Regions from separate parts of the Trichococcus sp. ES5 genome, predicted to be linked through region 1. Evidence: riboswitches for the same ligand, from Rfam matches in the RefSeq annotation. Region 1 holds a riboswitch; each other region holds the start of a gene.
What was found. Region 1 has a riboswitch for thiamine pyrophosphate ahead of thiW (energy coupling factor transporter S component ThiW). Riboswitches for the same ligand answer to the same signal wherever they lie in the genome.
Positions count from the first base shown of each region.

Region 2: it holds a riboswitch for thiamine pyrophosphate, as region 1 does, so the genes downstream of both, TES5_RS15615 (hydroxyethylthiazole kinase) here and thiW (energy coupling factor transporter S component ThiW) in region 1, are expected to answer to the same signal.
Region 3: it holds a riboswitch for thiamine pyrophosphate, as region 1 does, so the genes downstream of both, tenA (thiaminase II) here and thiW (energy coupling factor transporter S component ThiW) in region 1, are expected to answer to the same signal.
Region 4: it holds a riboswitch for thiamine pyrophosphate, as region 1 does, so the genes downstream of both, thiT (energy-coupled thiamine transporter ThiT) here and thiW (energy coupling factor transporter S component ThiW) in region 1, are expected to answer to the same signal.

Region 1 covers NZ_FJND01000011.1:84,445-92,213, reverse strand. Annotated here, with positions in the region: gene TES5_RS09675 (DUF5131 family protein) at 1-834, shown strand, start outside; gene TES5_RS09670 (zinc-binding dehydrogenase) at 858-1,841, shown strand; TPP riboswitch at 1,878-1,980, shown strand; TPP riboswitch at 2,043-2,144, shown strand; gene thiW (energy coupling factor transporter S component ThiW) at 2,276-2,767, shown strand; gene TES5_RS09660 (MurR/RpiR family transcriptional regulator) at 2,985-3,800, shown strand; gene nagA (N-acetylglucosamine-6-phosphate deacetylase) at 3,871-5,016, shown strand; gene nagB (glucosamine-6-phosphate deaminase) at 5,027-5,734, shown strand; gene dhaL (dihydroxyacetone kinase subunit DhaL) at 5,860-6,447, shown strand; gene dhaM (dihydroxyacetone kinase phosphoryl donor subunit DhaM) at 6,440-6,814, shown strand; gene TES5_RS09635 (oxaloacetate decarboxylase subunit alpha) at 7,035-7,769, shown strand, end outside.
Region 2 covers NZ_FJND01000016.1:12,914-20,682, reverse strand. Annotated here, with positions in the region: gene TES5_RS11310 (helix-turn-helix domain-containing protein) at 1-541, shown strand, start outside; gene TES5_RS11305 (prolyl oligopeptidase family serine peptidase) at 711-2,258, shown strand; TPP riboswitch at 2,322-2,428, shown strand; gene TES5_RS15615 (hydroxyethylthiazole kinase) at 2,502-2,807, shown strand; gene TES5_RS11300 (hydroxyethylthiazole kinase) at 2,779-3,327, shown strand; gene thiE (thiamine phosphate synthase) at 3,314-3,955, shown strand; gene TES5_RS11290 (HAD family hydrolase) at 3,952-4,593, shown strand; gene thiD (bifunctional hydroxymethylpyrimidine kinase/phosphomethylpyrimidine kinase) at 4,601-5,383, shown strand; gene TES5_RS11280 (GIY-YIG nuclease family protein) at 5,420-5,776, opposite strand; gene TES5_RS11275 (HAD family hydrolase) at 6,128-6,790, shown strand; gene rsmG (16S rRNA (guanine(527)-N(7))-methyltransferase RsmG) at 6,926-7,642, shown strand.
Region 3 covers NZ_FJND01000007.1:77,821-85,589, reverse strand. Annotated here, with positions in the region: gene TES5_RS07635 (sorbitol-6-phosphate dehydrogenase subunit) at 1-94, shown strand, start outside; gene TES5_RS07630 (BglG family transcription antiterminator) at 110-1,990, shown strand; gene TES5_RS07625 (transcriptional regulator GutM) at 1,991-2,443, shown strand; gene TES5_RS07620 (PTS glucitol/sorbitol transporter subunit IIC) at 2,484-3,032, shown strand; gene TES5_RS07615 (PTS glucitol/sorbitol transporter subunit IIB) at 3,096-4,103, shown strand; gene TES5_RS07610 (PTS glucitol/sorbitol transporter subunit IIA) at 4,175-4,543, shown strand; gene TES5_RS07605 (transaldolase family protein) at 4,550-5,212, shown strand; TPP riboswitch at 5,308-5,434, shown strand; gene tenA (thiaminase II) at 5,582-6,256, shown strand; gene TES5_RS07595 (ECF transporter S component) at 6,292-6,870, shown strand; gene TES5_RS07590 (ABC transporter ATP-binding protein) at 6,885-7,769, shown strand, end outside.
Region 4 covers NZ_FJND01000012.1:70,718-78,486, forward strand. Annotated here, with positions in the region: gene ppdK (pyruvate, phosphate dikinase) at 1-2,657, shown strand, start outside; gene TES5_RS10100 (zinc ribbon domain-containing protein YjdM) at 2,951-3,292, shown strand; gene TES5_RS10105 (NAD-dependent epimerase/dehydratase family protein) at 3,930-4,715, shown strand; gene TES5_RS10110 (hypothetical protein) at 4,863-5,183, shown strand; TPP riboswitch at 5,298-5,399, shown strand; gene thiT (energy-coupled thiamine transporter ThiT) at 5,460-6,035, shown strand; gene TES5_RS10120 (hypothetical protein) at 6,059-6,427, opposite strand; gene TES5_RS10125 (YitT family protein) at 6,538-7,404, opposite strand.

The sequences.
Region 1 (7,769 bases):
AGCCCGGGATGCCAAAATTGTTATATGTTTCATTTGGATAGTCAACGAGGAAAAGATGGCGCGCTGATTTATAAAGTCCAGAGCAGCTTCGATCGACCGTTGAAAAGAAACCGGCGCGGCGACTTTGTCATACCTCCTGGTTCCACGATACGCGTCTGCATGACTTCTGACTTCTTTCTTGAGGAAGCGGACGAGTGGCGCGGGGAAGTCTGGAAGATGATTGAGAAGCGTTCGGACGTGCTGTTCTACTTGTTGACGAAAAGAATCGAACGCGTGAAAGATTGCCTTCCTGAAAATTGGGGAGACGGTTGGGAAAACGTGTGGATGAATGTCTCTGCCGAAAACCAAAAGATGGCCGATAGGCGGATCCCGGTACTCCTGGATCTGCCTTTCAAACACCGAGGCATCATGGCCGCACCGTTGATCGGCGAAATCGACTTGACGAAGCATTTGTCGTCCGGAAAAATCGAACGCGTCATCGTTGGCGGGGAAAACTATGATGGGGCAAGGGAATGCCATTATGAATGGGTGCACAGGATGCACCAAGATTGCGTGGACCAGCATGTGAACTTCGAATTCATCGAAACCGGGAATCATTTTGTGAAGAACGGACGGAAGTATGAAATTTTGGACAAAAGAAAGCAGCAGGAGCAGGCAAAGAAATCCGGCCTGTCTTATGAAGGGCGTGCGGTTTCGGTTCAACTGACGGAGGTTGCCCAGGGCGAATCGGTGCCGCTTTTTCAAACAGATGCCGTGACTTTGTGCGACTCCTATGCCTACAAGAAATTTTGCGGTACGCAATCGGGAATACCCAGCTGCATGCTGTCGCTATGAAAATAAGAAAGGAAGTCGGAGAAATGAAGGCAGTCGTAGTGCATGAAGCGGGCGGACCGGAAAAACTGGTGCATCAGGAAGTTCCGCTTCCGGAAATCCGGGAAGGCTGGTCTCTCGTGAAGGTCATGGGCTTCGGCATCAACCATTCGGAAATCTTTACGCGGGAGGGGAAATCCCCCTCGGTCAAATTTCCCCGCATTTTAGGGATTGAATGCGTAGGGATAGTGGAGCGTTCGAGCGACGAAGAAAAATTGCCGCTCGGTCAAAAAGTGGTGTCGATCATGGGGGAAATGGGGAGAGCCTTCGACGGGAGTTATGCGGAATATGCCCTGTTGCCGGATGACCAAATCTATCCAGTCCACACCAATTTGCCTTGGTCCCAATTGGCGGCCCTTCCGGAAACCTACTATACGGCTTTCGGTTCCATGAAGAATCTGCGGATCCAAGCATCCGATCAGGTTTTGGTTCGGGGGGCAACGAGCGGTGTCGGGGTTGCCTTTGCCAAGTTGGTCAAAGCCCAATTCCCGGATATCCGGATTTATGGGAGCACGCGGAAAGCCGAAAAGGGTGAGAGATTGAAAGAAGCCGGCTTCACCGACTACGTCGAAGACCGCAACGGCGTGTTGGAAACGGAAGAGACTTTCGACAAAATTCTGGAATTGATCGGCCCTGCGACGATCAAGGACAGCCTTTCCCATATCCGGGAAGGCGGCGTTGTCTGCAGCACCGGTCAACTGGGCGGGAAATGGTTCCTGGAGGATTTCGATCCCATCATGGAATTGAAGCATAACAGCTACTTGACTACTTTCCATTCGAGTGACGTCTCCGGCGAGAAGGTGAATGAACTGCTGGAGTACATTGAAGAAAAAGGCATTGCTGTGGATCCCGAGCGAGTCTTCCCGCTCGAAGAGGTTGCCCAAGCCCATGCCTTTTTGCAGAGCCAGGACAGTTTCGGAAAAGCCATTGTGTTGGATCCGAGCGCTGCGGGAGAGAAAGCTTCAGAATAGGGTTGCGTTTCCGCGGATTATTGGTTAGAATCAAATGAGAAACACTGGGGGTGCGCTATTGCGCTGAGACCGGCATTGCCGGAACTCTTTGTACCTGATCTAGTTCATACTAGCGGAGGGAATGTGGCGTTTGACTATTCGCATAATAGACATCAAAACGTTATATTTTCTGATTTTCGCATCAGATCATATAGCGTTTTTTATTTTCAGTAGGGGTGCGCGCGAGCGCTGAGACCGAAACTGTCGGAACCCTTCAAACCTGATCCAGTTCGTACTGGCGGAGGGAACTGAGCTCGGTCTGGAGTCCGTACGTATATCCAAGACATCTCAGGGGAGGTGTCTTTTTATTTTCGTTAAAATCCGGGAGGAGGGGAAACGGTTCGCATAGATCAGGCTTCAAAAGGAATGAATCAAACTGAAAAGGGGAAAATCTTATGAACACAAAAAAATTAGTCACCACTGCCTTGATCATTGCCATGGGGGTGGTCAGCAACAGCATCTTCGTCATCCCGATCGGCATTGCAAAGGTAGCACCGATGCAGCATCTGCTGAATGTACTGACCGCTGTCTGGTTAGGACCCGGGTACGCCGTCCTGCAGGCCTTCGGCGTTTCCGTGCTGCGCAACTTGCTGGGAACGGGAACCATATTTGCCTTTCCTGGCAGCATGATCGGAGCTGTTTGCGCAGGTCTGTTTTATGCCAGAACGCAAAAGATCGGTTACGCGGCGCTGGGTGAATGGATAGGCACCGGAATCCTGGGCTCGCTGGTGAGCACTTTGCTGGCGCAGCTCTTTATGGGCATGGAAGCAGCATTGATGCTCTTCCTTCCGAGCTTCGCAATCAGCTCCGCCATCGGAGCCGGGATGGCTTATTTCATCATCCTGGAAATGGAAAAAAGAAGCGTGTTGGATCGGAACAGAATTTAAAACATCCGCATAAGCAGGAAGCCGCTCTCGGAAGAGGGCGGCTTTCTGCTGTCTAAAAGTGTCTCCAATAGAAATAGTTAAGAAAATTATTTTCATAAAATAATAATTGAAAAAACTATTTTCATGTGTTATTCTATCAGCGAAGGGGAAAAGGCGAAGTCAAGAAATGCGTAAAGCGCTTTTGGCGGCTGCGCAAAACAGGAGGAGGCAACGAAAAATGACAATCATCGAAGAGATCCAAAATCAGTATTCCGCTTTTTCCGCGAACGAGAAAAAAATTGCGGATTACATTCTGCAGAATAAAGCATCCATCAAAAATATGAACATCAAGGATTTGGCGGCGAAGGTGGAGACCTCGACGTCCAGCATCACCCGTTTCTGTAAACGCATCAACATCGATGGGTTTGTGGATATGAAGATTGCGCTGCGTTCATTGGCAAGCGAGCATCCTTTGAAAGAAATGCCGACTGTCTATGACGATATTTATGGCTATTATACGCAAGTCATCGATGAAACCAATCAGATGATCGAGGATCAGGCAATCGAAACGGTTGTCGATTGGATCAAAAATGCAAACAAAACAGTCATCTACGGCATCGGCAGTTCCGGGTTCACGGCCGCCGAATTGGCGCAACGCTTGATCCGCATGGGTCTGAATGCCACGGGGGTTACGGATTCCCACCTGATGATCATCAACAGTTCGATCATCAAGGAGGACGAATTGGTGATTGCCATTTCAAATTCAGGCGAAACGCCGGAACTGATAGCATCACTGGAGATCGCCAAGAAGAAAAAAGCGAAGATCATCGCCCTGACGAGCTTCAAAAACAGTTCCCTGACGAAACTGGCGGACGTCACTTGCTTCGGTTACCACTCGCGTTTCGTCAACAACACGGTGTTCGTCAACACACAGTTCGGGATGATGTATCTGATCGATGTGATTTCGACCTTCTTGGTGCAGGATGAGAATTTCAAATACAACATGGATCTGACGAGAAAAAATGTGCAAGGTTATTCGAAAAAATCGGAATAGTGGGATGTGGCGGCTGAGTCATGCAGGTGCACAGTGAAAATAAAGTTCAGGATCGAAGAGGGGAACGCAAATGAAAAAAGTGATCATCCATGCAGAAGTTTATACAGGGGAAACAGTCATCTCCGATGGGTATATCCGGTTCGGAAAAGAAATCAGCGCAGTCGGGAATATGTCGGAATACGTTCCCGAATCTGGCGAGGAAGTGATTGACGCAACCGGAATCAGGCTGGTGCCGGGCTTCATTGATGTCCACAGCCATGGCGGATATGGTGTGGATAACATGGACGGTGATGCGGAGGGCATCAACCGGATGATTGCGGCGATGCACCGGGAAGGGATCACCAGTTATTTTCCGACGACGATGACGCAATCGACAGAAAATATCGAAAAGGCTTTGGTCGGCATCCGCAAGGCCGCGGAAAAAAATCCGGTCATCCAAGGCATCCACCTCGAAGGGCCGTTCATTTCCGCAGTATTTAAGGGAGCGCAACCGGAAGAACACATCAAACTGCCGGATGCTGCTTTGATGCGCAAGTGGCAGGACTTGAGCGGCGGCTTGATCCGTTTGGTAACCTATGCGCCGGAGACCACTGATGCGACGGCATTCGAAAAGTATTGTCTCGATAACCGCATCGTGCTTTCGGTCGGGCATTCGGATGCTCTTCGCAGCCAGCTGAGAAAATCCAAGGCAGCGCATGTCACCCATCTCTTCAATGCGCAAAGGGGACTCCATCATCGTGAACCGGGTGTGACCGGACATGCGTTCCTGGAGGATGACATCTATGCGGAAATGATTGTCGATGGCCTGCATATCGATCCGGAAATGGTCAAGATCGCCTTCAAACAAAAAGGCGCAGACCGCATCGAATTGATTACCGATGCCATGCGTGCCAAAGGGATGGGCGACGGCATCAGTGAATTGGGCGGACAGAAAGTCATCGTCAAAGAAGGACAAGCCCGTCTGGAAAGCGGAAATTTGGCAGGAAGCGTGCTGGGATTTCAGGAGGCTTTCAGGAACATCATCGCCTTCACCGGCTGCAGCATCTTGGATGCGGTAAAGATGAGCTCAGTCAATCAGGCCCGTGAATTCGATTTGGTGCGAAAAGGGGGCATCGCTCCTGGAAAAGATGCCGATATGGTCCTGCTTTCGGAGTCATTTGCGGTCGAGCGGACAATCAGTTATGGACAGACAGTATACAAAAATAACAGAAAGTAGGTTACAGATCATGGAAATAATCATTAAAGCGACTCCTGAAGAGGCAAGCCGTTACGCATTCGAAAAAATCCGCGAGGAAATGGAAAGAGGTGCGAAAGTGCTCGGGTTGGCAACCGGCAGCACGCCGGAGAGGCTGTACCGGATCATGCGGGAAAGTGATCTTGATTTTTCGGGGATGACATCGATCAATCTGGACGAATATATGGGTCTTTCCGAAGACAATCCGCAGAGTTATCACTATTTCATGCATAAGCATTTGTTCGATGCAAAACCGTTCAAGAAAAACTATCTGCTGGACGGATTGGCGGATGAAACGGAAGAATGCGCGCAATTCGAAGAAATCATCGCCGCGAATCCGATCGATGTGCAGATTCTCGGCATCGGCACGAACGGGCATATCGGTTTTAACGAGCCGGGCACATCTTTTGATTCCCGTACCCAGAAAGTGGCACTATGGCAATCCACGATTGATTCCAATAAACGTTACTTTGCGGATGAGAAGGATGTCCCGCGGTTTGCCTATTCGATGGGGATCCAATCGATCCTCTCTTCAAGAAAGATCATCCTGATGGCTTTCGGAAAAGAAAAAGTCGCTGCCGTCAAAGCCGCGCTGGAAGGTCCAATCACAGAAGACTTGCCGGCGAGTATTCTGCAGACCCACAAGCATGTGACCGTGATACTCGATGAAGCAGCTGCACAAATGCTCAGCAAAAAATAGTGAGTCGGTAATCTGCAGTCTATTCCCAAAAGTCTCCTGATTGTCGTTTTGGATTAAAACGTTTACAATGGAAGCAGAGATAGCATGTAAAGCATGTGATTCAGGAATCCAAGGCGGTGATGGAAATGTTGACTGTTGAGACAGCCGGAGCATGGCTGAGCTTGTTCATCGAAAAGCTGGAAAAAAATGAGAAGTATCTGAACATGCTGGATGAATCCATCGGTGACGGCGATCACGGGGCCAATATGCTTCGGGGTGCCAAAGACCTGAAGGCAAAGTTAGCGGAAGGGCTTCAGGCAGGGGTGTCAGATCTGTTCAAAATGGCCGGGATGTCCTTCGTCCAGAAAACGGGCGGGGCAGCCGGACTCCTTTATGGGCAAATCTTTCTGCATATGTCGGAGGCTTTTCAAGAAGATAACGATCTGATGGACAGCCTGACAAGCGGGCTTGAAGGCATCCAAACGTTCGGCCCTACGGAACTGAAGGAAAAGACCTTAGTTGATGTTTGGATTCCGGTCATGGAAGACATCCGGAATAAGCGTCTGACGTTGGAAAAAATCAATGAATATGTCACAAGCACGAAGGATTTCCAGGCGAAAAAGGGACGCGCGGTCTATGTGTCGGAACAACTGAATGGCCATATCGATCCAGGTGCAGCCTCCTGCGGTTATTTCTTTGAGGCCATGCTGGAAGCGGGTGTGTACGATGAGTGAACAGTACGGCATCTTATTGGTTTCACATGTTGCGGAGCTCGCTGACGGGCTGACCAGATTGCTGAAACAGGTAGCAAAGGACGTCACCGTGAAAGCGGTCGGCGGAGCGGAAGGCGGCGGCATCGGCACGAGTTTTGATAAAGTCATAGCAGTGCTCAATGAAATGGAGGAGCCTGAAATATTTGCTTTTTATGATCTGGGCAGCGCCAAGATGAATCTTGAGTTGGTAAGTGAAATGACCGAAAAAAACCTAATCATTTGCGATGCGGCATTTGTGGAGGGCGCCTATCTGACAGCAGCTTTGCTGCAGGCGGATACGCCCTATGAAAAAATCTGTGAGCAGTTGCAGGAATTGTACGTAAAATGAAACACTGAGCAAAATTGTAGTGACAAACACAATTAAGAAAAAGACTGCCAAGGTGCAGTCTTTTTTATTTACGGTTTCCCCCTATTGAAGGTGTATTGTTTCTATATTCTTTCTCGTATTTTTTATCTACAGATTGAAATATCGGTCAATTTAGTGTAAGCTAAAACTACAGAAAACGCTTACAATTTTAGCGCTAAAGAAAAGAATGGATGTGTTCGGATTGGAAAAAGAAAAAAAAGTGCTTTTTACTGAGACCGTTCTGCGTGATGCGCATCAAAGCTTGATGGCGACACGTATGTCTACGGACGACATGCTCCCGATTGTTGAGAAAATGGATGAAGCCGGGTATTACGCGCTCGAGTGCTGGGGCGGGGCCACTTATGATGCGGCTATCCGTTTTCTGCATGAAGATCCGTGGGAAAGACTGCGGCAAATCCGCAAGCGTGCTCCGCATGCAAAGCTGCAGATGCTGCTTAGGGGACAGAACTTGATTGGCTACCGCCATTATGCAGATGATATCGTGGATCGTTTTGTAGGCAAAGCTGTCGAGAATGGCATCGATATTTTTCGGATTTTTGATGCCTTGAATGACACGAGAAACTTGAAGGCATCACTTGAAGCCGTCAAAAAATACGGCGCCCATGCTCAACTGACGATCTGTTACACCATCAGCGACGTCCACACTATCCCATTTTACACCGATTTGGCCAAGGAGCTGACCGTGATGGGTGCGGACTCGATCTGCATTAAGGATATGGCTGGCATATTGACGCCGAAAGTGGCCAAAGAGCTTATTCCCGCCATCAAAGCTGTGATTGGTGTACCGTTGAACATCCACACGCATGCAACCAGCGGCGTTTCGCAGATGACCTATATGGCTGCCATTGAAGCCGGTGCGGATATCCTCGATTGCGCCATTTCACCGTTTGCGGAAGGAACGAGTCAACCGCCGACC
Region 2 (7,769 bases), on a different contig from region 1:
CAAAAGCTTCCGCCTGACGAACCGGCTTGCCTATTCGGATCTGCAAAGAGAGAAACTGGCTGAACTGCGTGGCTTGTTGGACCGGTACTTTGTCGTAATGGAAAGCGACGGCGCCGAAAAAGCCAGACTTTTACTGAAAGGGATGTTGTATCAGATCCTCTTTCTTTTGGACACGCACTTTTCTGTCCCGAAAACAGATCAGAACAGAGGCAGCTCCTCGTTGCCGCTGATATCGGCTATAACGGAACACATCGATGAGAATCTGGAAAAGGATCTGGCGCTGGATCAATTGGCCGTGGCTTTCCATCTCTCCTATACGCATCTGTGCAGGTTGTTCAAAAAGGAAACCGGCAGCACGATCCACAGCTATATTGTCGAACAGCGGCTCAACCAAGCCGTGAAACTGCTGATGTTCACGGATAAAAACATCCGTTACATCGTGGATGCTTGCGGCTTTCCGAATCAGAAATCCTTTTCTGCAGCCTTCAAAAACAAATATGGCCTGACGCCGAAGCGCTACCGCGACGAGAACAAGGCATAATCCGCCCATAATTTGGGTACAAATCGCCCCTATTTTTTTTGGAAATTCCCTAAAATAGCAAATAGGGAAAGCGCTACCCATTTAGCCTAGGATGGAATGAAACCGTTTTACGGCAGGGGTGGGGTATTGCCTGTTTGGATGGACAAAAGGGATATGGAGGGATTAGGGAATGAGACGTAAGACATTCAGCACTATTTTTACATTAGGGATAACGGCAGGTTTGCTTGCCGGTTGCGGTTCCGGAGAATCGGTGGATCAACAGGATTCAGACCAGCAAGAAGGCGTGCAATCAGCCGATGCCTATGCTGGCGTCGTGAAGACCAGCATCTATGTGAAGGGATATGAAGGAGGACCGGGCGTACCGAAGCTCATCATCGAACTGGAGGATGCGGTCGACAGTGTCGATCCTAGCGGCTGGCAGGTCATGACGGCCGGATCGGAACGCACGGTGACGGACGTCTATACATCCGATGAAAACGGGAACCCGCAGGAGAATTCAAACTTCATCGCGATCGATATGGAGACCGGTTTTAATGATGAAACCTTCAGTGTGATCGGATCCCCGTTCACCTACAATACGACGACATCGATGAATGAGTGGTCTCCAGCTTATGAGGTCGCAATCGCTGCTCCTTCCGTCACGATCGAGGATGAAACCTACTCTTTGAGCATCACGGAGGATGCCGTGAACAACCGCATCTCCCCGGATACGGATTTGTTCACCGCCAGAGGAACTTTCAGCGGCACCTACGTGAATCCGATGACGGATCAAGAAGAGGAATTGACGCTTTCGATAGCTGCCTATGAACCGGAAGAACTTGCCGAAGGGGAAGCGAACCCGTTGGTCATCTGGCTGCACGGTCAAGGTGAAGGCGGAACAGATCCCGACATCGCAATCCTTGGAAATGAAGTATCGGCGTTGGCAAAAGAGGAGATCCAGTCCTATTTCAAAACTGACGACGTGACCGGAGCTTACGTGTTGGCTGTCCAAGCGCCTACCTATTGGATGGACGAAGGGGACGGAACGAACGGCAACGGCAGCGGCATCTCCAGATACACCGAAATCTTGATGGATACCATCAATGATTATGTAGCTGCGCATCCGGATGTCGATACCGATCGCATCTATTTGGGAGGCTGCTCGAACGGCGGCTACATGACCATGAATATGGTCATCCAATACCCGGAATATTTTGCTGCGGCTTATCCGGTCTGCGAGGCGTATGCTTACTATGAATACGAGCGCAACAGCGATGGCACGTACGTGAAAACGAATGATGAAGCTACCGGAACATCAAGTTTTGTGAAGACCGAGCAAGTTTGGTTCACAGCAGAAAAAATCCAGGCGATCAAAGACTTGCCTATTTGGCTTGTCCAATCCGCGGATGATTCGGTTGTCATCCCTGCGAATTACATGCTGCCTACTTACCAGGCGCTCATCCAGGCCGGAGCGGAAAACACTTGGATGTCCTACTACGAAACAGTCGAAGGAACGGACAGCCCGGGCACTACTTACCTAGGCCACTTCTCCTGGATCTACTTGTTCAATAACCAGGTGACAGGCGTCCAGGATAAGGAAGCGATCGCGGCTGCTGCCGACACTGAAACATTCGGATCAGAACCAAGCAACGCTGCCGGCGGAGGAACAGCTGCAGCGACAGTCGGTGAAACCACTTATACAAATATTTTCGAGTGGCTGAATGCGCAATCAAGATAAAAAGAATCAGCAAAAATGATTCTTGAGTAAGGCTGGCGCTTATGTTAAGATAGTTACAAAATTACATACGAAAAAGGGAGCTTGTGTCAGCAGGCTGAGAGGAAGTAATCAACTTCGACCGATTACCTGATTTGGATAATGCCAACGTAGGGAAATAACATTGAATGATTGTATTCAGCGGGAAATGCCTATCCGGACATTTCTCGCTTTTTTTGTCGCAAAAAAACTATTTGGAGGTACCTCATGTTCAAAACGTTATTCGAAAATGTCCAGCAACAGACGCCGCTGGTCCACTGCATCACCAATTACGTCACCGTCAATGATGTCGCTAATGCCCTCTTGGCTGCCGGTGGGTCGCCGATCATGGCGGATGCCCCCGAGGAAGTCGCGGACATCACAAGCATCTGCACCGCCCTGAATCTGAATATCGGCACCTTGAACAGCCGAGCCGTGGAGTCGATGCTGCTGGCAGGGCGCCAAGCCAATGCGCTCGCCCATCCCGTTGTTTTGGATCCGGTCGGTGCGGGAGCATCCCCCTTTCAGGACTGAAACGACATTCAACTTGCTGGAAGACATTGCCTTCACCGTGATCAAAGGGAACATTTCGGAAATGAAAACGATCCATTCCGGCAGCGGCACGACGAAAGGCGTCGATGCAGACATCAGCGATGCCGTGACCGAGGAGACGCTCGAGGCAACGGTCGCTTTCGCCAAACGCTTGGCCGACCGCAATGAGACGGTCATTGCGATCACCGGCGCAATCGATATCGTTGCGGACCGGGACAAAGCCTACATCATCCGCAACGGACATCCGCAGATGGCGAAGGTGTCCGGAACTGGGTGCATGCTGTCGGCATTGATCGCCGCCTATTGCGGAGCCAACTCGGAGCAGTTGCTGGATGCTACCGCGGCAGCGGTATGCCTGATGGGAGTCAGCGGCGAGCTGGCTTATGAAAGGATGATCCGCAATGGGGCAGGGACTTCATCCTATCGCAGCTACCTCATCGATGAAATCAGCAAGATGTCGGCCAAAAAACTGGAAGGAGGCGCTAAAATTGAGAATAGATAAGAACGATTTGCTGCTTTATGCGGTTACCGATCGCCAATGGCTGGGGGAAGCATCCTTGGCGGAACAGCTTGAAGAAGCCATCCAGGCGGGCGTTACTGTCGTGCAATTGCGCGAGAAGGAACTGGATTTTGATGCCTTTGTATCCCTTGGCAAGGAACTGCAGGCTGTGGCCAAACGCCACCGCATTCCCTTCATCATCAATGATGCGGTCGATGTGGCCTGGGCATTGGACGCGGACGGTGTACATGTGGGGCAGAGCGATATGCAGGCGGGAGATGTCCGCAGCCGGATCGGCGAGGGGAAAATCCTGGGTGTTTCTGCCCATTCCGTCGAAGAGGCGCTGGCAGCCGAACGGAACGGGGCCGATTATCTGGGCGTCGGTGCCATCTACGGTACAGCAACGAAGCCGGATGCCAATACGCTATCGATCGAGACGCTGCAGCAGATCTGCCAGGCGGTGAGCATACCCGTTGTGGGGATCGGAGGCATTGCTGAAGGGAATATCCTCAATCTGAACGGCAGCGGCATCGACGGGGTTGCCGTCGTATCCGCCATCTTTGCGCAGCCGGATATAACCGCGGCTGTGAAGAGACTGCGCCCGTTAGCCGAAGCGATGGTGCAACCATGAAACTGGAAGCAGTCATCTTCGATCTGGACGGGACGTTGCTGGATTCCATGCCGATTTGGCAAGGATTGGGAGAAAAGTATTTGCTTCAGAAAAAGCTGCAGCCGGCTCCTGGCTTGCAGGATGCCTTGAAGACGATGAGCCTCACGCAAGCTGCACAACAATTTCGTGCAGCATACGGATTGCATGAAACCGAAGCGACGATCCTTACGGAAATCGAGATGCTGATTGCGGATCTTTACCGTCATGAAGTCCCGCTTAAAGCCGGCGCCGCGGAATATCTGCAGACCTTGCAGGAGCAGAATGTGAAAATGTGCATCGCCACCGCGACCGAAAGAAATTTAGCCGAGAGCGCCTTGGAACGTTTGGGCATCCGGGACTATTTCAGCACTATCCTGACCAGCAGTGAAGTAAAGACGGGCAAAGACAATCCGCTCATTTATCAGCGGGCGTTCGAACATCTCGGGGCTCCCCTCACGAAGACCGTCATCTTTGAGGATGCCCTGCACGCCATCGAAACGGCAACGGCAGCCGGTTTTCGGGTAGTCGGCGTCTATGATGAGACGGCGGCACAGGATAGGGAGCGCATCGAAGCGTTGACGGAGAAGTACATCTATTCATTTTCGGATTGGAAAGGATGATAAAAACATGAAAACAGTATTGACGATCGCCGGGTCGGACAGTAGCGGCGGAGCGGGCATCCAAGCGGACCTGAAGACGATGATGGCGCATAAAGTCTATGGGATGAGCGTGATTACAGCGCTGACGGCACAGAACACAACAGGCGTGGCCGGAATCATGGAAGTGACACCCGAATTTGTGGCGCAACAGCTGGATTGCGTCTTCAAGGATATCCGGCCGGATGCGGTGAAGATCGGCATGGTGTCGAACGCCGCAATCATCAAAGTCATTGCGGAGAAGCTGTTCGAATACAAAGCGGAAAATATCGTCGTGGACCCGGTCATGGTGGCCACAAGCGGCAGCAGCCTGATGCAGGACGATGCCAGCCAAGCTTTGCGGACGCTGCTGTTGCCGTTGGCTGATGTGATCACCCCGAATGTGCCGGAAGGAGAGGCATTGAGCGGTGTCAAAATCGAGAGGAAGGCGGATATGCTGGCTGCGGCGGAGCGCATCGCTTCAGCAGCGGGGACTAGCGTGCTCCTGAAAGGCGGCCATCTCAAGGACAGCGCCGACGATCTGCTCTTTATGGACGGGAAAGTTAGTTGGTTCGAGTCGGAACGGATCAAAAACTCGAATACGCATGGCACCGGCTGTACGCTTTCCTCGGCCATCGCCGCGAATCTGGCTTTAGGTCACGGAATGGAAGCGAGTATCCGCCAAGCCAAAGCCTACATCACCGGCGCACTGCGTGACGGACTGGATCTGGGCAAGGGCAGCGGCCCGCTCAATCACGCTTACCGCATCAACTAAAAAAGAAAACAGGCGCGAGCGCGCTTGTTTTCTTTTTTAGGCTTTAGGTTTGCGGTTGTAGCCGCGTTCCCCGAAAGGTTGCTTGTCGCTCAGCCATTTTCCCTCCAGTTGTCCCAAGGCCTTCTTCTCGTTGAAGGAAGGGTCCTCGCTCTTTTCTAGCACTTCCAAAATCGTAAAGGTGAAGGCTTCCTGCCCGAATTGGTTCCAATCGGCTTGGAGTTCCTTATTGTTGTTCGCCCCCATGTTCAAAATATGTTTCATGCCGTTCAAGGTCTTCAGGTTCGGGGTTTTGCCGATGAAAATCTTTTGATTTTCCGTGTTCTTTACTTCGTAGATACCGGCTTCAACCGGGACCGCTTCAAATTGGCGTCGCAGTTCTTTTTTCTGTGCCATTTCGCTTCCAACTCCCTTTCTGGATTTACTCAAAAGCATACGCAAATTTTGATATTCCGTCAATTACCCCTGTCCACAGATGGAGACCACAACGGGTAAGCATTGGAGGTTCAAAATCAGTACGTTTATAATTATCTTTCCTTCTAATGTTCGTGAATATCTGGTTTTATAGGGTTAAAAATAGGTATTTCTTTCCAAATTCTAAATAAAACCTCATTATTCTGTCGTTTTTGTTTGTTATAATTTTGATTATAGTGAACATTCAGAATTTTTGAGCGTCTGCGTTGAAAGTAGAGGTCACCTCTATGGTCCGCATCCGGTTCATATTTGCGATCGAAGGGAAGATGGAAGATGGGATTACTATTATTCGATTTTGACGGTACATTGGCAGAAACATGCAAAATTAGCGAAATGGCTACAATGGATACATTTGAACATTTCGGCTATCCCGCTCCAACCCCTGAGCAACTGCGTGAGGATAGAGGAAAGCCCCATTTTGTGAAGTTTACCGGCTATCTAAAGCAATATGCTCTATCTCCGGTCGAGCTGGATAAGCTGATGGAAGTTTTTTGGGACAAATATGAGAAGTATGAAAATATGCTGTTGGAACCATACGATCTGTCGCGGGAGTCCTTGATGGAGCTGAAAGGGAACGGACATCATCTGGGCGTGATTTCCAACAAAGCAACCAAGGCTTTGTTGCGCAGCCTTGCTGCAGTGGATCTGTTGGACCTGATGGAAGTGGTCATCGGATTGGATAACATGAATCAACACAAACCGAATCCGGAAGGCATCTTCACCGCTTGCGAGAAAGTCCCGATGGCGAAAGAAGAGACCGTGATGATCGGTGATACCATTTATGATATGCAGATGGGGAAAATGGCAGGCGTTAAGACCGTCGGCATCACTTGGGGGGGAAGTTCCGCCCAAACCTTGCGTACTGAAAATCCGAATCGCATCGCCAATTCCTTCGTTGAACTGGAAATCATTCTTACAAGCCTGCTTGATGCTTAAATAGATTGGAAAAAGCCGTTGTCCTTTATTCTGGACAGCGGCTTTAAAGTTGATTTAGCCCTTGTACAGACTGCACTTTCAGGATAAAGTAGAGAGGTAGAAAAACACACCAAGCCAACGATGAAAGGAAACAATATGAATCCAGAACAATTTGCCCAAGCCCTTGCCGAAAAGGGGATCCTTTTGAATGAAACGCAACTCGAACAATACGCAACTTATTTGCACCTGTTGCGCGAGTGGAATGAGAAAATCAACCTGACCGCCATCACTGAGCCGGATGAAGTCTATCTGAAGCATTTCTATGACTCCATTTCGCTGGGCTTCCATATGGATTTTACCCAAGCGGAAGTCACCCTTTGTGATGTCGGCGCCGGTGCCGGTTTTCCGAGTATCCCGCTCAAAATTGCTTTCCCGAAATTGCAGGTGACGATCGTGGACTCGTTGAACAAACGGATCACTTTCCTGGAGACTTTGGTTTCCGAATTAGGTTTGACGGGGGTGTCCTGCTTCCATGACCGTGCGGAGACTTTCGGACAGAACAAGAAATTCCGTGCCCAATTTGATGTGGTGACGGCACGTGCGGTTGCAAGACTGAGTGTCTTGAGCGAACTGTGTCTGCCTTTGGTCAAAAAAGGTGGCACTTTCGTCGCGATGAAAGCAGCCAGCACGGAAGAAGAGCTTCGCGATGCAGATCGCGCCATCGCAACACTGGGCGGCAAAATCGAAGAGGATATTTTCTTTGAACTGCCGAATGATGCAGGCGAACGCCATATCGTAAAAATCAAGAAAACGAAAGAAACACCCAAAACCTACCCGAGAAAAGCCGGGACACCGAATAAGAATCCGTTGTAAACCGGAAAAGGAACGGCCCGGCCACCTGTTGATCTGCAGGATGGCCGGGTCGTTTTTAGTGGGAAGGACGATCTTGAATTGATTTTCCCGCAGAGACTTTATCTATCCTATATTTTTCTGAACTTTT
Region 3 (7,769 bases), on a different contig from region 1:
AATCGGCTACTTAGTGGCATTCTTATCTTCCAATAAATCCGCTTATATCACTGGAACAACAATCAACATTACAGGCGGGAAATCTAGAGGATAGTATGGGGGCATTAACATGTCAACGGCAAGCGATAGAGAAGTTTTGCTGAGAAGTTTACTCTCAAATAAAGAAACAGATCTTCAGAGTCTCGAGGAAGCAACGGGAAAAAATAGATACCAAATCAAAGCGATCATTTCGGAATTGAACGATGTCTACGAAGGGTTCTTAACAATCCGGTACAAGGATGAATCACAAGCTGGCATCGTCAGAAAGGAGGGGGCGAACATATTCAACACACTTCAGTACAATACCCATCAAGACTTCAATAAGGTAGAATGCAGGGTCGCCTATCTGCTGTACCGCTTGATATGCACAGAGGAGTATCTGAATATCGGCGACCTCTCCGAAGAAATGAGCGTAAGCAGGAGTACGGTGAATAATGACCTTAAAAAGCTGAAGCAGCTTTTGGAGAAATACAATGCGAAAGTCGTCGGAATCCCGAACAAAGGCATCACCTTCCAGTGCAGCGAATTCGGCACCCGCTTGGTTCTCATCTATGAAGTCTTCGAGCTGCTGCAGATGACCTTCCTGCCGGACCAAGAAATCCAGGCTGCACTTGACGGACTCGTCCGGGACTACAAGCTGGATGAGCAGGCGAAAGAACTGCTTCATAAGGCGCTGGCCGTAAGCGTTCACCGGGTCTCGCAAGGGCATACGATAGCTTCCGAGATTCCGATGTACAAAAACTTTGAGGCGGATTCGGCGAATATCATCGCCTATATCCAACTGCTGCAAAACAAATTTGCGGTTGCCTTGAATGAGCATGAAATTGCTTTTCTTGCCTTCCCGATCAATACAAGGAACTCCGCTTACGTAAAAGGGACCGAAAACGCCGAAAACGAAGAGGTCCTCAGACAAGTCGTCTCCAGCATGCTGAAGACGGTGCGCGATCAAGTCATGATCGAAATCGATGAAGAAGCCTTCTTCGATAAAGTCAAATACCATCTGCTGTTCTTGATAAACAGGCTGGTCTTCCGGATCCCGAACACGGATCTGTATCTGGAGCAGATCAAGCTCAAGTATCCTTTGGCCTTCGAGCTGGCGAAGATTTCGCTTTCGGAACTGAATCGCCTTTACCAATTGAGAGCCAGCGCGGACGACATCAGCTATCTGGCTGTCTATTACGCACTGATGTTGGACGAAAGGCAAGCGAACGATTCCACAGGGAAAAGCACAAAGGATGTCGGCATCATCACGAACCTTGGGAGAGGGAGTTTTGAGCTGATCAGCAGACAGATCAAAGAGATCGTCGGGAATGAGATGAATATTGTCCACCTCAACACCGATAGCCTGCCGAAAGAAAAACTGAAGCGGTTCCGACTGCTTTTCACAACCGAAGAGATTTCTGTGGACACCGAAGTCCCTGTCATCAAAATCGACAGATTAGTCAGCCCGGACGACTTAGCCCAAAAGATCTATGCCGTGGAAAAAGATCAATATAACATCAAATACCTGACAAACGAGGACATCAGTTATCACCTCGTCAATCTGAAGGGTCAAATGGGTTACTTCGATTATGTGGAAGAAATCATGTCCTACCTTTCCAGAAGATACCGTCTGTCCGAAGATATCCTGGACCGGTTCGTGGAAAAAGAAGAAAGACACACAATGATTTATGAAAACAAGGTAGCTTTCCCGCATTTGACCGACCCAAACATCAACAAGTTGGTGTTTGTCCTGGGAAACATCACGATGGCCAACCGCAACGACGCGTTTTCCTTGATGTTATTTCTAGTGACACCCGAGAAAATTTCTGAGCAGCAAGAGAGAATCTTGATGCAGGTATATGATTTTGTCTTTAAGGTCATCAATGATCCAACTCTGATCAATGATCTGAAAAAAGTGGATGATGCACAAGGACTTATTGAGATGCTGGAGAAAAGAGGTACGAAATAGATGAATAATATGCTTGCATTGGGTATTCTGGTTGTCGGCGCTTTTTTGATCCAAAGCGCACTGGGCTTTTTTCAGATCAGACATTTCGGCAATGAATACAACGAGTTGAAGGCGGACGGCAGAGTTGCGATAGGCAAACGGGCAGGGAAGCTGACTTCCGGAACGATCATCATGTTCCAACTGGATGAAAAAGGCGTCATCGTCAGAGGCAAAAAGCTGCAAGGGACCACAATCTTGGCCAGGTTCAAACCGTACAACAAGTTCAACGGCAGACTGATCGAAGCCATCAAGGCAGAGGATCCGGATGTGCTGGCTGAAATCAAGATCACCCGCAAAACCATCATGAATGCGGTCGCTAATTACCGGATGTTCATAAACGGAGAAATCATTCCGGAGAAAGAATCTCCCTTTAAGGAATTGACCAAAAAAATTACAAACATTAAGTTCGGTTAAATTGTGTCAGAAATAATACATATAATAAGGAGTGTTAAATATGGACTTTCTAGTTAAAGGTGCAGAAAGCTTTATCGGATTATTTCAATTAGGTGCAAATACATTTATGAGCTGGATGACCGGCATCGTCCCAATCGTATTGATGCTGATGGTATTCATGAATGTCGTAATCAAGCTGATCGGTGAGGAAAAAATCAACGGCCTCGCACAACGCTTCTCTAAATATTCCTTGGTCAGAAACTGTATCCTGCCTTTCTTGGCAGCCTTCATGTTGGGGAATCCCGCATCATTCACGTTAGGAAGATTTTTGCCGGAGTTCTACAAGCCAAGTTTCTATGCGGCGCTTGCGCAATACAACCATACGAGTAACGGCCTTTTCCCGCACATCAATGCAGGCGAATTGTTCGTATTCCTAGGAATCGCTTCGGGTGTTGAAACGTTAGGATTGAGCACCACGCCACTGGCTATCCGTTATCTGCTTGTCGGGCTTGTGATGAATGCTGTAGGCGCATATGTAACCGACTTCACAACGGCTTATGTCTGCAAAAAATCCGGAATCCAATTGAGCAAAACAGCGAAAGTTCAATAATAACGACCAAGAAGATGTTGCATTAAACAAATAGAATGCATGAGAACGAGAGGGGTATTCATTATGACAAAATATAACAGCATCAAAGTCGAAAAAGGTTCCGGCGGCTGGGGCGGACCACTGATCATCACACCAACAGAGCAAAAACATAAATTCATCTACATCGTAGGCGGCGGAGAAAAACCTGCCATCGTCGACAGAATCGCTGAACTTACAGGTATGGAAGCCGTAAACGGATTCAAAACATCCATTCCGGATGATGAAACAGCCTTGGCTATCATCGACTGCGGCGGAACATTGAGATGCGGCATCTATCCTCAAAAAGGCATCCCGACAATCAACGTTGTTGCCACCGGTAAATCTGGTCCTTTGGCTAAATACATCACCGAAGACATTTACGTTTCAAATGTTGGCTTGAATCAGATCCAAGTAACTGGCGAGACAGCAAATGTAGCGGCAGCAAGCGTAGCAACTGCAGAACCAGTGGCAGAAGAGAAAGTCGCTTACACTACAGACAAAAAACTGACGCAACAAAATGCCGAAAAAGGCAGCGTAGTGGCAAAAATCGGTTTGGCTGCAGGTAAAGGGATCGCTATCATGCTGCAATCAGCCCGTGAAGCGGTGCAGACAGTCTTGCAGACAATCATCCCGTTCATGGCCTTTGTAGCGATGCTGATCGGTATTATCCAAGGCAGCGGAATCGGCAATCTGTTCGCGAAAATGATGATTCCATTGGCAGGTAATGTCTGGGGCTTGATGGTCATAGGGTTCATCTGCTCCTTGCCTTTCCTTTCTCCGCTATTGGGACCTGGCGCCGTAATCGCGCAAGTTATCGGAACATTGATCGGTGTTGAGATCGGTAAAGGCAATATCGAACCAAGCTTAGCTTTACCGGCTTTATTCGCCATCAACACACAAAATGCTTGCGATTTCATTCCAGTCGGGTTAGGCTTGCAGGAAGCAGAAGCTAAAACAGTAGAAGTCGGCGTACCATCCGTTCTTTATTCTCGATTCCTGAACGGTGTGCCCCGCGTATTCGTCGCTTGGTTAGCAAGCTTCGGATTGTATTAAAAATTCAGAAAAGCTGAACGGGTTCGTTCAGCCAATGGTTAAAAACTAATAATCGGAAAAGGTGAAGAAAAATGTCAATTTATTCAACGGTAGTCACAGAAATCGGACCTAATGCTAAGGAGTTTTTAGCTGAGGATATGATGGTATTGTTCGGAGACGATGCTCCGGAAGCATTGCGGCCATATTGCTTCCTGATCGAACAAAATGCACTGGAGCAGGATATTCAACTAGGACACGCGTTGGTTATCGGCGACGATAGTTATCGCGTCACAGCAGTGGGTGATGTGGTCAACAAAAACCTCAGGGATCTGGGGCACATCACCATTAACTTCAGCGGAGAAACAGTCGCTGAATTGGCAGGCTCTCTGTATGTTGAACACAAAACAGTGAACGAAATCGCGGAAGGCACCATCATCAAAATCACTGAAACTGTGGGGTAGTAGCGTATGTACATAGATTCGAACGACATCAAAGCAATCGGAAGTTTTTTGAAAAGCGGATTTCTGAAAGGAGTCACCACCAACCCGACGATTTTGTCGACTGGTTCCGGCAGTCGCTTCAAACAATTACAAGATTTATTGGCTTTGGAGCCGACGGAACTTTTTGTACAATTGCTGGGTACGACTTCTGAAGAAATGTTTGCCGATTATGAAGCAATAAAGACATTTGATGCAAATCACCGACTTTCGATAAAGATTCCCGTTACACAAGCAGGCTTGGAAACAATCAAAAAAGTGAAAGAGGACGATCCGGAAAGAGCGATCCTGGGGACACTGATCTATTCTGCGGACCAGGGGATCCTGGCCGCCGCAGCCGGATGCGATTATCTGGCACCGTATGTGAACAGGATGCTGAACAATGCGATCGATCCCTTCAAGGCGATCCGTTCCATGCGGACGTTCATCGATGCCAGAGGCTACAAGACCAAAATCATGGCAGCGAGCTTCAAAAATTCCCAACAAGTCATCGATTCATTGGAGTCGGGCGCGCATACTGCCACGATCCCTCCGGATGTCCTGAATAACATGATGAACAAGGATTTGGCGCTGCAGGCATTGCAGGTTTTTGAAGCAGACGGACAAGCGTTGTTGGCTGCATATGGTGAATAAATACAAGAAACGGTAACGTTTAGTGCAACAGAACGAGTTGACTTCCGGAAAAATTATGATACGATTAGAACAATAGCAAATGAACTGAATATTCTTTTTACCACTAGGGGTGCTTTACCGGCGGATGACTGTCCGCCAAAAAGCTGAGATCGAAGTAGGACTTCGAGACCCTTAGAACCTGATCTGGTTTGTACCAGCGTAGGGAAGTGGCGGCCTCTTTTGGCTAAGTAAGTCCCTATTGCATAAGGAACATACAACCACTTTTTTCCGTTGGGAAGAGAGTGGTTTTTTTGTTTGCAAAAATCAAGAGCGGCCGTTCGGATAAGTCGGGACCCTTGCGGAGCGCTCACAGCATATGGAGGGAAAGCAATGACATTTTCAGCACAAATCCGCCAAGCGGTAGAACCGATCTGGGCAGCCAGCATGGAGCATCCGTTTGTGAAAGGGATCGGGGACGGCACCTTGCCGTTGGAGAATTTCCGTTTTTACATCCAGCAGGATTCCTATTACCTGACGCGCTTCGCCAAAATTTTGGCGCTCGGCGCAGCCAAAGCACCGGATATTGCGACGACCAACCAGTTCGCCGACTTCGCGAAGCATACGTACAGCGCCGAAATCGGCCTGCATGAACAATTTTCGAAAAGGATGGGCATCACCGCGGAAGAAAAAGAGTGTTTCAAACCCGCGCCCACAACATACGCCTACACGTCCCATCTCTATCATGCCGGCCACTCGGGGCATTTGGGGGATGTGATCGCCGCCGTTCTGCCTTGCTACTGGCTCTACGCCGAAATCGGCGACGCCTTCATTAATGCAGCACCGGAAGAACCGATCTATCAGGAATGGATCGCTACCTATGGCGGGAAGGATTTTCAGGACCGGGTGGATGAGCAGATTGAGCATCTGGATAAGATTGCCGCAGCCGTGAGTGAAGCCGACCGCGAAAGGATGAAAGAGCATTTCATCATCAGCAGTCAGTACGAATACGCATTTTGGGAAATGGCCTATCGCATGGAAACGTGGCCGGTACCGTTGGAGCAATAAGAGACAAAATAAAACACAATGAGGAGACAGAGAAAATGAAAAAAGAATTGAAGCTTACAGATATTTTGGTGACGATCGTCATCGCCATCGCTTTCGGGATCGTCTACATCCTGTGGGGAACGGTTTATTACGCGGTGCAGCCGTTGGGTCTGCATCTTGATCAGCTGCTGTACGGCATGTGGTTCATCGCCGGTACCGTCGCCTATTTCATCATCCGCAAACCGGGTGTGGCGCTGTTGGCGGAAATCGCTGCGGCTTCAGGTGAATTCCTTTTGGGGTCGCCATGGGGTCTGACCGTCTTGCTTTCCGGCGTGGTGCAAGGATTGTTTGCGGAATTGGTGTTCATGGCCTTCCGTTACAAACGTTTTGACCTGAAGGTTGCCGCTTTGGCAGCTTCGGCATCTTGCGTGGGTTCGCTAGTGGTGGATGCGTTGAACGGGCAGATTGCTGAGTTGGCTGCTTGGAACTTGGCGCTGTATTTGTTGGCCCGTTTTGCCGGCTCGATTTTCTTTGCCGGGGTGCTGGCCTACTACTTGGCGGAAGTCCTGGAGGATACCGGCGTGACGAACCTTGTCCGTCCGCTTTCGACTGAAGATTTCACAGATATGGATTAAGGAGGATGGCGGAAATGGAGCAGCGAGCGTATGTGGAAAAGCTGAAGTTGAAGTTTCCCGGCGACGCCGATTTGTTGTTCAAGGATCTTTCCTTTTCGGTGGCTGAAGGCGAAAAAGTGCTGCTTTTGGGGCCGTCCGGCTGCGGCAAATCCACGCTGCTGCAGGTGTTGAGCGGGCTGATTCCGCAATCGATCGAAGTGCCGATGAAGGCCGAAAAGCTCGTGACGCCGGCTTCCTGGGGCTATGTTTTTCAGGACCCGGACAGCCAATTCTGCATGCCCTATGTCGATGAAGAACTCGCTTTTGTGCTCGAAAATCTGGCGGTTCCGCGCGAAGAGATGACTGCCAGAATAGACGTTGCGCTCCGGCAAGTGGGTTTGGAGCTGGCGGACAGCCATATCCCCATCGAAAGCCTTTCCGGAGGGATGAAGCAACGGCTGGCGATCGCCTCGGTATTGGTGTTGGATCCGGAAGTGCTCTTTTTGGATGAGCCCTCCGCCATGCTGGATCCGGAAGGAACGGAAGCGATCTGGGAGGTCCTGCAGGATGTCTGCAAGGACAAAACGGTCATCATTGTGGAACACAAAATCGATCATGTGCTGGCATTCGCCGAACGGCTCGTGTTGTTCGATGCATCCGGCCGCATCATCGCCGATGGACCGAACGAAGAAATCTTCTCGGCCCACAAGGACGAGATGAAGGAGCAGGGCATCTGGTTTCCGGGGGTATGGGACCAACATCTGGCGGAAACGCCCTTGCAACGAAAGCAGAAGTCCTTTAGATTGCAGAGTCCGCTGCTGGAACTGCGCGATTTTAAAGGCTTGCGCAATGGGGAAATAAAAATTCAAGGGGCCGGGCTGGCGGCCTATCCGGGTGAATGGGTCATCATCCGCGGCCAA
Region 4 (7,769 bases), on a different contig from region 1:
GGGTTTACCGTTTTTCAGAAGGCAAAAAAGAACAAAAGATGTTATTGGGAGGCAAAGGCGCCAACCTAGCCGAGATGACCAATCTCGGCCTACCCATCCCTCCAGGATTCACGATCACGACGGAATCCTGCATCCATTATTTCGATGAAGGCCGAACACTTTGGGCTGCGCTCAAGCAGCAGATCGATTCCGCCCTCATCGACCTGGAAAACGCGGTCGGAAAATCTTTCCATAACCCTGCCAACCCGTTGCTGGTGTCGGTCCGTTCCGGTGCCGCCTTCTCGATGCCGGGCATGATGGACACAATCCTGAATTTGGGGCTGAACGATGCATCTGTCGCTGGTCTGGCTGAACAGACGCAGAACCCGACTTTCGCTTTCGACAGCTACCGCCGTTTCATCCAGATGTTCGCCGATGTCGTGAAATCCGTTCCGCGCATTCATTTCGAAGCGATCCTGGATACAGTCAAAAATGAGAACGGTTACGCGTTCGACAACCAATTGACTTTGGAAGACCTGACCGAGCTGGTCGCGCAATACAAAGCCGTCTACCAACGCGAAACCGGCGAAACTTTCCCGCAGGAACCGTTGGATCAATTGCACCAAGCAGTCCAGGCTGTCTTCTCTTCATGGAATAATGAAAGGGCTATTCTGTACCGCGATATTCACAACATTTCGCATAACCTCGGCACAGCCGTCACCGTCCAAAGCATGGTGTTCGGCAACCGCGGCAACGATTCGGGTACCGGTGTGGCCTTCACGCGCAATCCGGCGACCGGCGAGAAAAAACTGTTCGGCGAATTCCTGATGAATGCGCAAGGCGAGGATGTCGTGGCCGGTATCCGCACTCCATTGAACATCGACACCCTGGAGCAAGTGATGCCTGCCGTCTACAGCGAATTCAAGGTCATCGCCGAAAAACTGGAGAACCACTACGCCGATATGCAGGACATCGAGTTCACGATCGAAAAAGGCAAACTGTACCTGCTGCAGACACGCAACGGGAAACGGACAGCGGCCGCAGCCGTCGCAGTGGCCGTGGATTTGGCCGACGAAGGCCTGATCACGAAAGAGGAAGCCGTGATGCGCATCGAAACCGGCCAACTGGACCAGTTGCTCCACCCTACTTTCGATACGAAAGCTTTGGCTGAAGCTCCCTTGTTGGCGACCGGGCTCGGCGCTTCACCTGGAGCGGCATCCGGACATATCTACTTCTCCACAGCCGCTGCCGAAGCAGCAAAAAAGGACGGCCTGCCAGTCATCCTGGTCCGCCGCGAAACATCGCCTGAGGATTTGGCCGGTATGATGAGTTCGGAAGGCATCCTGACGGCACGCGGCGGCATGACTTCGCACGCGGCAGTCGTCGCCCGCGGTTTGGGAAAATGCTGTGTGGTCGGCTGTACCGCAGCCGTCATCGATGAAGAAAACAAAACAGTTGTCATCGATGACGTCACCCTGCACCAAGGCGACCTGCTTTCGATCGATGGCGCAACCGGCAGAGTCTACGCCGGCAAAGTCGCCAAGCAGAACCCGACTTTGGGCGGCAAATTCAGCACCTTCATGGACTGGGTCAACGAAATGAAAGTGCTGCAGGTCAAAGCCAATGCGGATTCCCCGACCGACGTCAGACAAGCCTTGTCCCTGGGCGCGGAAGGTGTCGGACTTTGCCGGACCGAGCACATGTTCTTCCATAAGGATCGGATACCGGCCGTCCGCCAGATGATCCTTTCCCGCACACTGGACGAACGCAAAAAGTACCTGGCAGAGCTGTTGGAAATGCAGCGCCAGGATTTCCAGGAAATGTTCGCCCTGCTACAGGAGCGGCCGATGACCGTCCGCTTACTGGACCCGCCATTGCATGAATTCCTACCGACTGCGCATGCGGATAAGCTTGCCTTGGCGGAATCAATGGGAACCAGTTTGGCTGGTTTGGAAGCGCACATCGATTCCTTGCATGAAGTCAATCCGATGCTCGGTCACCGCGGTTGCCGTTTGGCCGTCACTTACCCGGAAATCTACCGGATGCAGGCGCGCGCCATCATCGAGGGGGCCTTCGCCGCTTCCGAAGAAACCGGCAGCACAATCACACCGGAAATCATGATTCCGTTGGTCTGCGACGTCGACGAGCTGCGCTACGTCAAAGCGGAAATCGTGGCGGAGATTGAGGAAGTATTCTCTGAGAAGGCTGCGACCATCCCCTACCTGATCGGGACGATGATCGAAATCCCGCGCGCCGCGGTCACTTCCGACGAAATCGCGCAGGCGGCCGACTTTTTCAGCTTCGGCACGAACGATATGACGCAGATGGGCTTCGGCTTCTCCCGCGACGACGCCGGCAAGTTCCTGCAGGAATACGAAGACAAAGGCTTGCTGAAGCCAAATCCGTTCCACTCATTGGACGTGAAAGGCATCGGCAAACTCGTCAAATTATCCGCCAAATTAGGCCGCGAAACCAACCCTGACTTAAGTCTGGGCGTCTGCGGCGAACACGGCGGCGATCCGGAATCCATCGCCTTCTTCTCAAGCATCGGCTTGGATTACGTTTCCTGCTCGCCTTTCCGCGTGCCGATCGCCCGCTTGGCTTCCGCACAGGTAGCGATTAAAGAGAGCAGAGCGAAAATGTCTGTACAGAAGGATGTTGTGTTGAGCAGCATCTGATCGAAAAGGCCCGGATCGATGACTTCGATCCGGACCTTTTTGGAATGTCATAATGCGCTTGCGCTCTAGTTGTCCGATTCTACATGGTTATCGGACAACCTCAGTCAACAACACAAATAAAGCCTTCCCGATCCGTTATCTTTCTTCTTATTGGTTATTATTCTTATATTGTCTATTTTCTATTGTCAACAAGGCGAAAATATGGCAGTATAGAGGCATCTTCTGCCTTGGATAAAAGGCCGGAAATGGAAAATAAAAAGACAGTTAATCAAAACAACGGAGGAATAAAAATCATGATGGAATTACCGAATTGCCCGAAATGCGGCTCCCCTTACACTTACGAAGACGGCACAATGCTGGTCTGCCCCGAGTGCGCACATGAATGGAGCGCGGATGCTGCAGAGGCAGCGAACGAAGATCAATTGATCGTCAAGGACGCGAACGGCAACCTGCTGCAGGACGGCGACACTGTTACGGTCATCAAGGACCTCAAAGTCAAAGGCAGCTCGAGCGCATTGAAAGTCGGCACAAAAGTCAAAGGCATCCGTTTGGTCGAAGGCGACCACAACATCGACTGCAAAATCGATGGCTTCGGCGCTATGAAACTGAAGTCCGAGTTCGTTAAAAAAGCATAATCCCGATTCAAAAAAACTGGCGAGGCACCCGAAAGAGAACCTCGCCAGTTTTTTATATTTTTTCGCAATTTGGGTGATACGTTACCATGCTATCCGGCCTCACGCCTTTCATCGGTACGATGGCTGTCACACCTGACAGCTAGGAGATATACGTCGGATCACCGTTCCTTTCCGTTTTGACTTGTTTTGAGAAAGTAGTATGGTCATCACCCCCGTTTGATGCTCGGCATTATGATGATAAGCCCCGCTGGTCCCTTTCAGGATCAACAAAAAAACACATGCGAAAGCACGTGCTCTGTCGGGCAATAGAATGAATGGGAAGATTGTTGCACAACAGATCCGCACTGACCTTGAAAAGCGCGCATTTGCAATTTCAACAAGTCCATCCGACTCACCCCTTCGTTTTCGATTGAAAAGTGTCTTGCCCTTGCCTATCATCTTACCCCTATTATACAGGGATAACGCCCGTGTCTCAATTAATTTACCTACATTTTACTCAAATATAACATTCCCTTTTCGTCCGACGAATCGCCGTTTTTGTAAGGGCTATCCTTTGACATTTTCCGGTGGCTTGCATACAGTTAAAACAAAGACGTTCACGATAGCAACTGTAAAAAAACAAGGGGGTATTTCGACAATGACCACAATCATGATCACCGGCGCAAGCGGTAATATAGGAAGAATTTTGGCGGATCATCTGAAGGAGAGCTACGAACTGACTTTGGTGGATATCCATTTCCATAACGTCGATCCGGCCCTTTTGGAGGGCACCATCGTCAAAGAGTTGGACCTGACTGTCGCCGGCAACTGGGACGGACTGCTGGAAGGGATCGATTACGTTATCCATCTGGCTGGTAATCCTTCACCCGATGCTATTTTTGACGATGAGCTGATCGATTTGAACTACAAGATGCCCTTCTACTTGTTCAAGGAATCATCCAAGTACGAAAACTTCGTCAAACGCATCATCTTCGCCAGTTCCATCCATACCGTCAGCGCCTACCCGAAAAATGTGCAGGTTCACGCCGATGAACCTGTCCGTCCGGGCGATATTTACGGCGTTTCGAAAGTCTATCTGGAAGGATTGGCCAGCCACTTCGCCTTTACGGAAGGCCAAGAATCCATCGGCATCCGCATCGGCAACTTTGATGAAAACCTCGATGATCCGATCGTCGACGAAGCGGGCTTGGCCGAATACCTGTCTCCACGGGACCTTTGCCATTTAGTCGACTGCGCCCTCAAAGCTAAACTTGTTGAGCCGTTCCTGTTGGTGAACGGGCTATCGGATAACCGCTTCCCACGCTTGGACATCTCACAGGCCAAAACTGCCCTCGGTTATCGGCCGAGCGATGATGCTTTTGTGCTGAAGGGCTATTTCCAGGATGACAACGGCGACCCGGTCGAACTGTCCGAAGAAGATTAAGGATCCTCCGATTTGGGAAGACTTCTACTATTTTTACGATTCTGCGTATATCCGCGAGCAAAGTTCTATTGAAGAGCCGGAAATGAACTGATATGATGTTCATTGGAGACAATACAAGTGTCAGATAGACGGAAGGAAGTACACTGAATGGCGAAAAAGAACAAAGGCAACCAGATCCAACGCAGAAATGTGAAACCAACAATACCGGAACTGCATAAAAACAATACTGGCGCGGTAACCAATAAAAAACTGCCGGTCGACGAAGATCCGAAATTGCAGAATTCATTCAATTTTACGATGTACGGCATGCTGATTGGGGCTTCAATCGGTTATTTCGCGGGCAACCTGACTTATGGCTTCGGTATCGGCATGCTGACCGGTGGCATAATCGATTCCTACATGAATACGCAGAAGAAAAAGAAGCGCGAAGCCATCCTGAAGGCGCAAGCCGAAAAAGAGCAGAAATAGTTCATTTCACACAAGTGTTTAGCCATTCTGGCATAGTCCTGGATGCGGCTTTGTGCACCGTGCAACTTGCATAAAAAAATCAACTGTAGTAAAGTGTAACTTAACTGAATAAACCGTTTCACAAAGGGGGGCCGTCCGCGGCTGAGATTGAACATAGATTCTGACCCTTCGAACCTGTTCGTTAGTACGAGCGTAGGGATTGTGATTGAGAATTGAATTTTATTCTCCTCCTTTGTCGATGGTATATTATGCCCAAAAAAAGGAGGAGTTTTTTTTATGTCAAAAAATCTGAACATCTGGATCGAAGGAACCATCATTGCTGCTTTAGCAACCGTTTTATCCCTGATCCCTTTCAATATTGGCCCAAGTTTTTCCGTCACGGTGGGAGCACCGGTCATGCTGCTTTACTGCCTGCGCCGCGGTTTGGTCCCCGGTTTCTTCGCCAGTTTCCTGTGGGGCGTGCTGCACATTCTGATCGGGACGGCCTATATTTTAACGCCGCTGCAAGGTTTCATCGAGTACTTCATCGCCTTTGGTTTCACTGGTTTGGCGGGTCTTTTCACGCCGAAAGTGCAACAGGCGATTGCGGATCAAAATAAAAAAATGCTTTTGTGGAATGTCTTTATAGGCACTGTCGTCGGGACTGTCGGCCGCTATTTCTGGCACACGATCGCCGGCTACTATTTCTGGGGATCCTACGCGCCTGAAGGCTGGAGCGCATGGTTCTACTCCATCACGCTGAACGGCGCCAGCGCCTTGGCGACCGGTGCATTCACGATCATGGTGCTGGCTGTTATCGCCAAAACCAACCCACAATTGTACGTTCCGAAAAAAGCCGTCCGCGGATACTGATTTCATGCCGGAACAACCGTTGTTCATGAGCTATGTCGGCTGTTTGCATCCGCGTTCGTCCGGAACGACCGACACTTCGCGGTTCTCTCAGCTGTTTGCATCTGCGTCCGGCCGGAACAGCCGACACTTCGCGGTTCTCTCGGTTGTTTGCTTCCGCGTTCGGCTGGAACAGCCGACACTTCGCGGTTCTCTCGGCTGTTTGCATCCGCGGTCGTCCGGAACAACCGACACTTCGTGGATCTCTCGGTTGTTTGCTTCCGCGTCCGGCCGGAACAGCCGACGCTTCGTGGATCTTTCGGTTGTTTGCGTCCGCATTCGGCCAGAACAGCCGACGCTTCGTGGATCTCTCGGTTGTTTGCGTATGAACGCAAAGAGAACAGCCGACAATCCATGACTTGATCGCCCAATTTGGACCGGTAACCCAGTCATGAAACATCCACTTTTAATTACAGAAAAACTGAGGCGTGATCCGAATCTCGGATCACGCCTCAGTTTTTTGATTCTATTCGACTAATCCGGACTGGCGTTCCAGTGTGAAACCCTTCCCGGCAACCTCATGCACCTGCCCGATAATCACGAAAGCAAATGGATCGATATCGTTGACCAAGGCATTGATGGCCGACAACTTACGCTGCTCGATGACGCACAGCACCGCTTGCTGCTGCGCCCCCTCAAAAGCCGTTTCGATATTCACCAGGGTCAGACCGACATCCTGCACATACAGCAACGCCTCTTTGATTTCCTCGAACTTTTTGGAAATGATGAAAAGCTGCATCTTATTCGTTCCGGTTACCATCACTTTGTTGATGACGATGGACGTCAGGAACACCATGATGAGCCCATAAAGAATCTCTTCCATGCTGGAAAAGAACGCCTGGATCAGCAATAAAATGACGTCGAACGCATACATTCCCACTGCAACCGGGATGCGGAAATGCTTGTTCAGGAGCAGCGGCGGAATATCCATCCCGCCCGTAGAAGCGCCGACCTTGAACACCAGCCCCACACCCAACCCGCACAGGATTCCAGCGTAGATCGCCGAAAGCAAAATGTCATCCGTCATGTTCTGCAAAGCGGGCACTGTCCGGAAAAAAGTCAAAAACGTCGGGAAAATGATCGTGCTCAGGATCGTCGTCAACGCGAACTTCCTTCCCAACAACGCGGCTCCGATGAAAAACATGAGACCATTGAAAATCAGCACGACCAAAGAAATGTTCAACCCGAAGAAATGATTCAAAATGATGGCAAGCCCCGTCGATCCACCGGCGATCAGATTTTTCGGCAAAATAAACGCCGCTATCGCAAATGCGACAATAATATTCCCGGCAATGACTGCAACTATCGGTTTTAATGTATGTAAAAGTTTCAAATTAGCCCCCTCCTTTGTATGGGATAACTTTCAGGAAAAAGATATCCACGCCATTATAACAGATATATGCTGGATAAAAAGAGTAGTATCAAACTTTTTGAATCAAAATCGGACTGACAGCTATACAACACAAGAATGTCAAATATCAAACAGGTTATTTCTATACTCGTACAAATAAAATATTTTATTTTGTGTGCAATATTTGTCGATTTATGAGGTATAATTCTATTAACGTGAGCAGAAGATACCGATGGAATTGAAGAAGTTATTTAATATCCAAATTACAGACCACAATCTCCTGATCGATACTCTTAAAAAACAAAAACTGACCGCCCTGATTATAGGTGGTTCGTAAAACCGCGTTA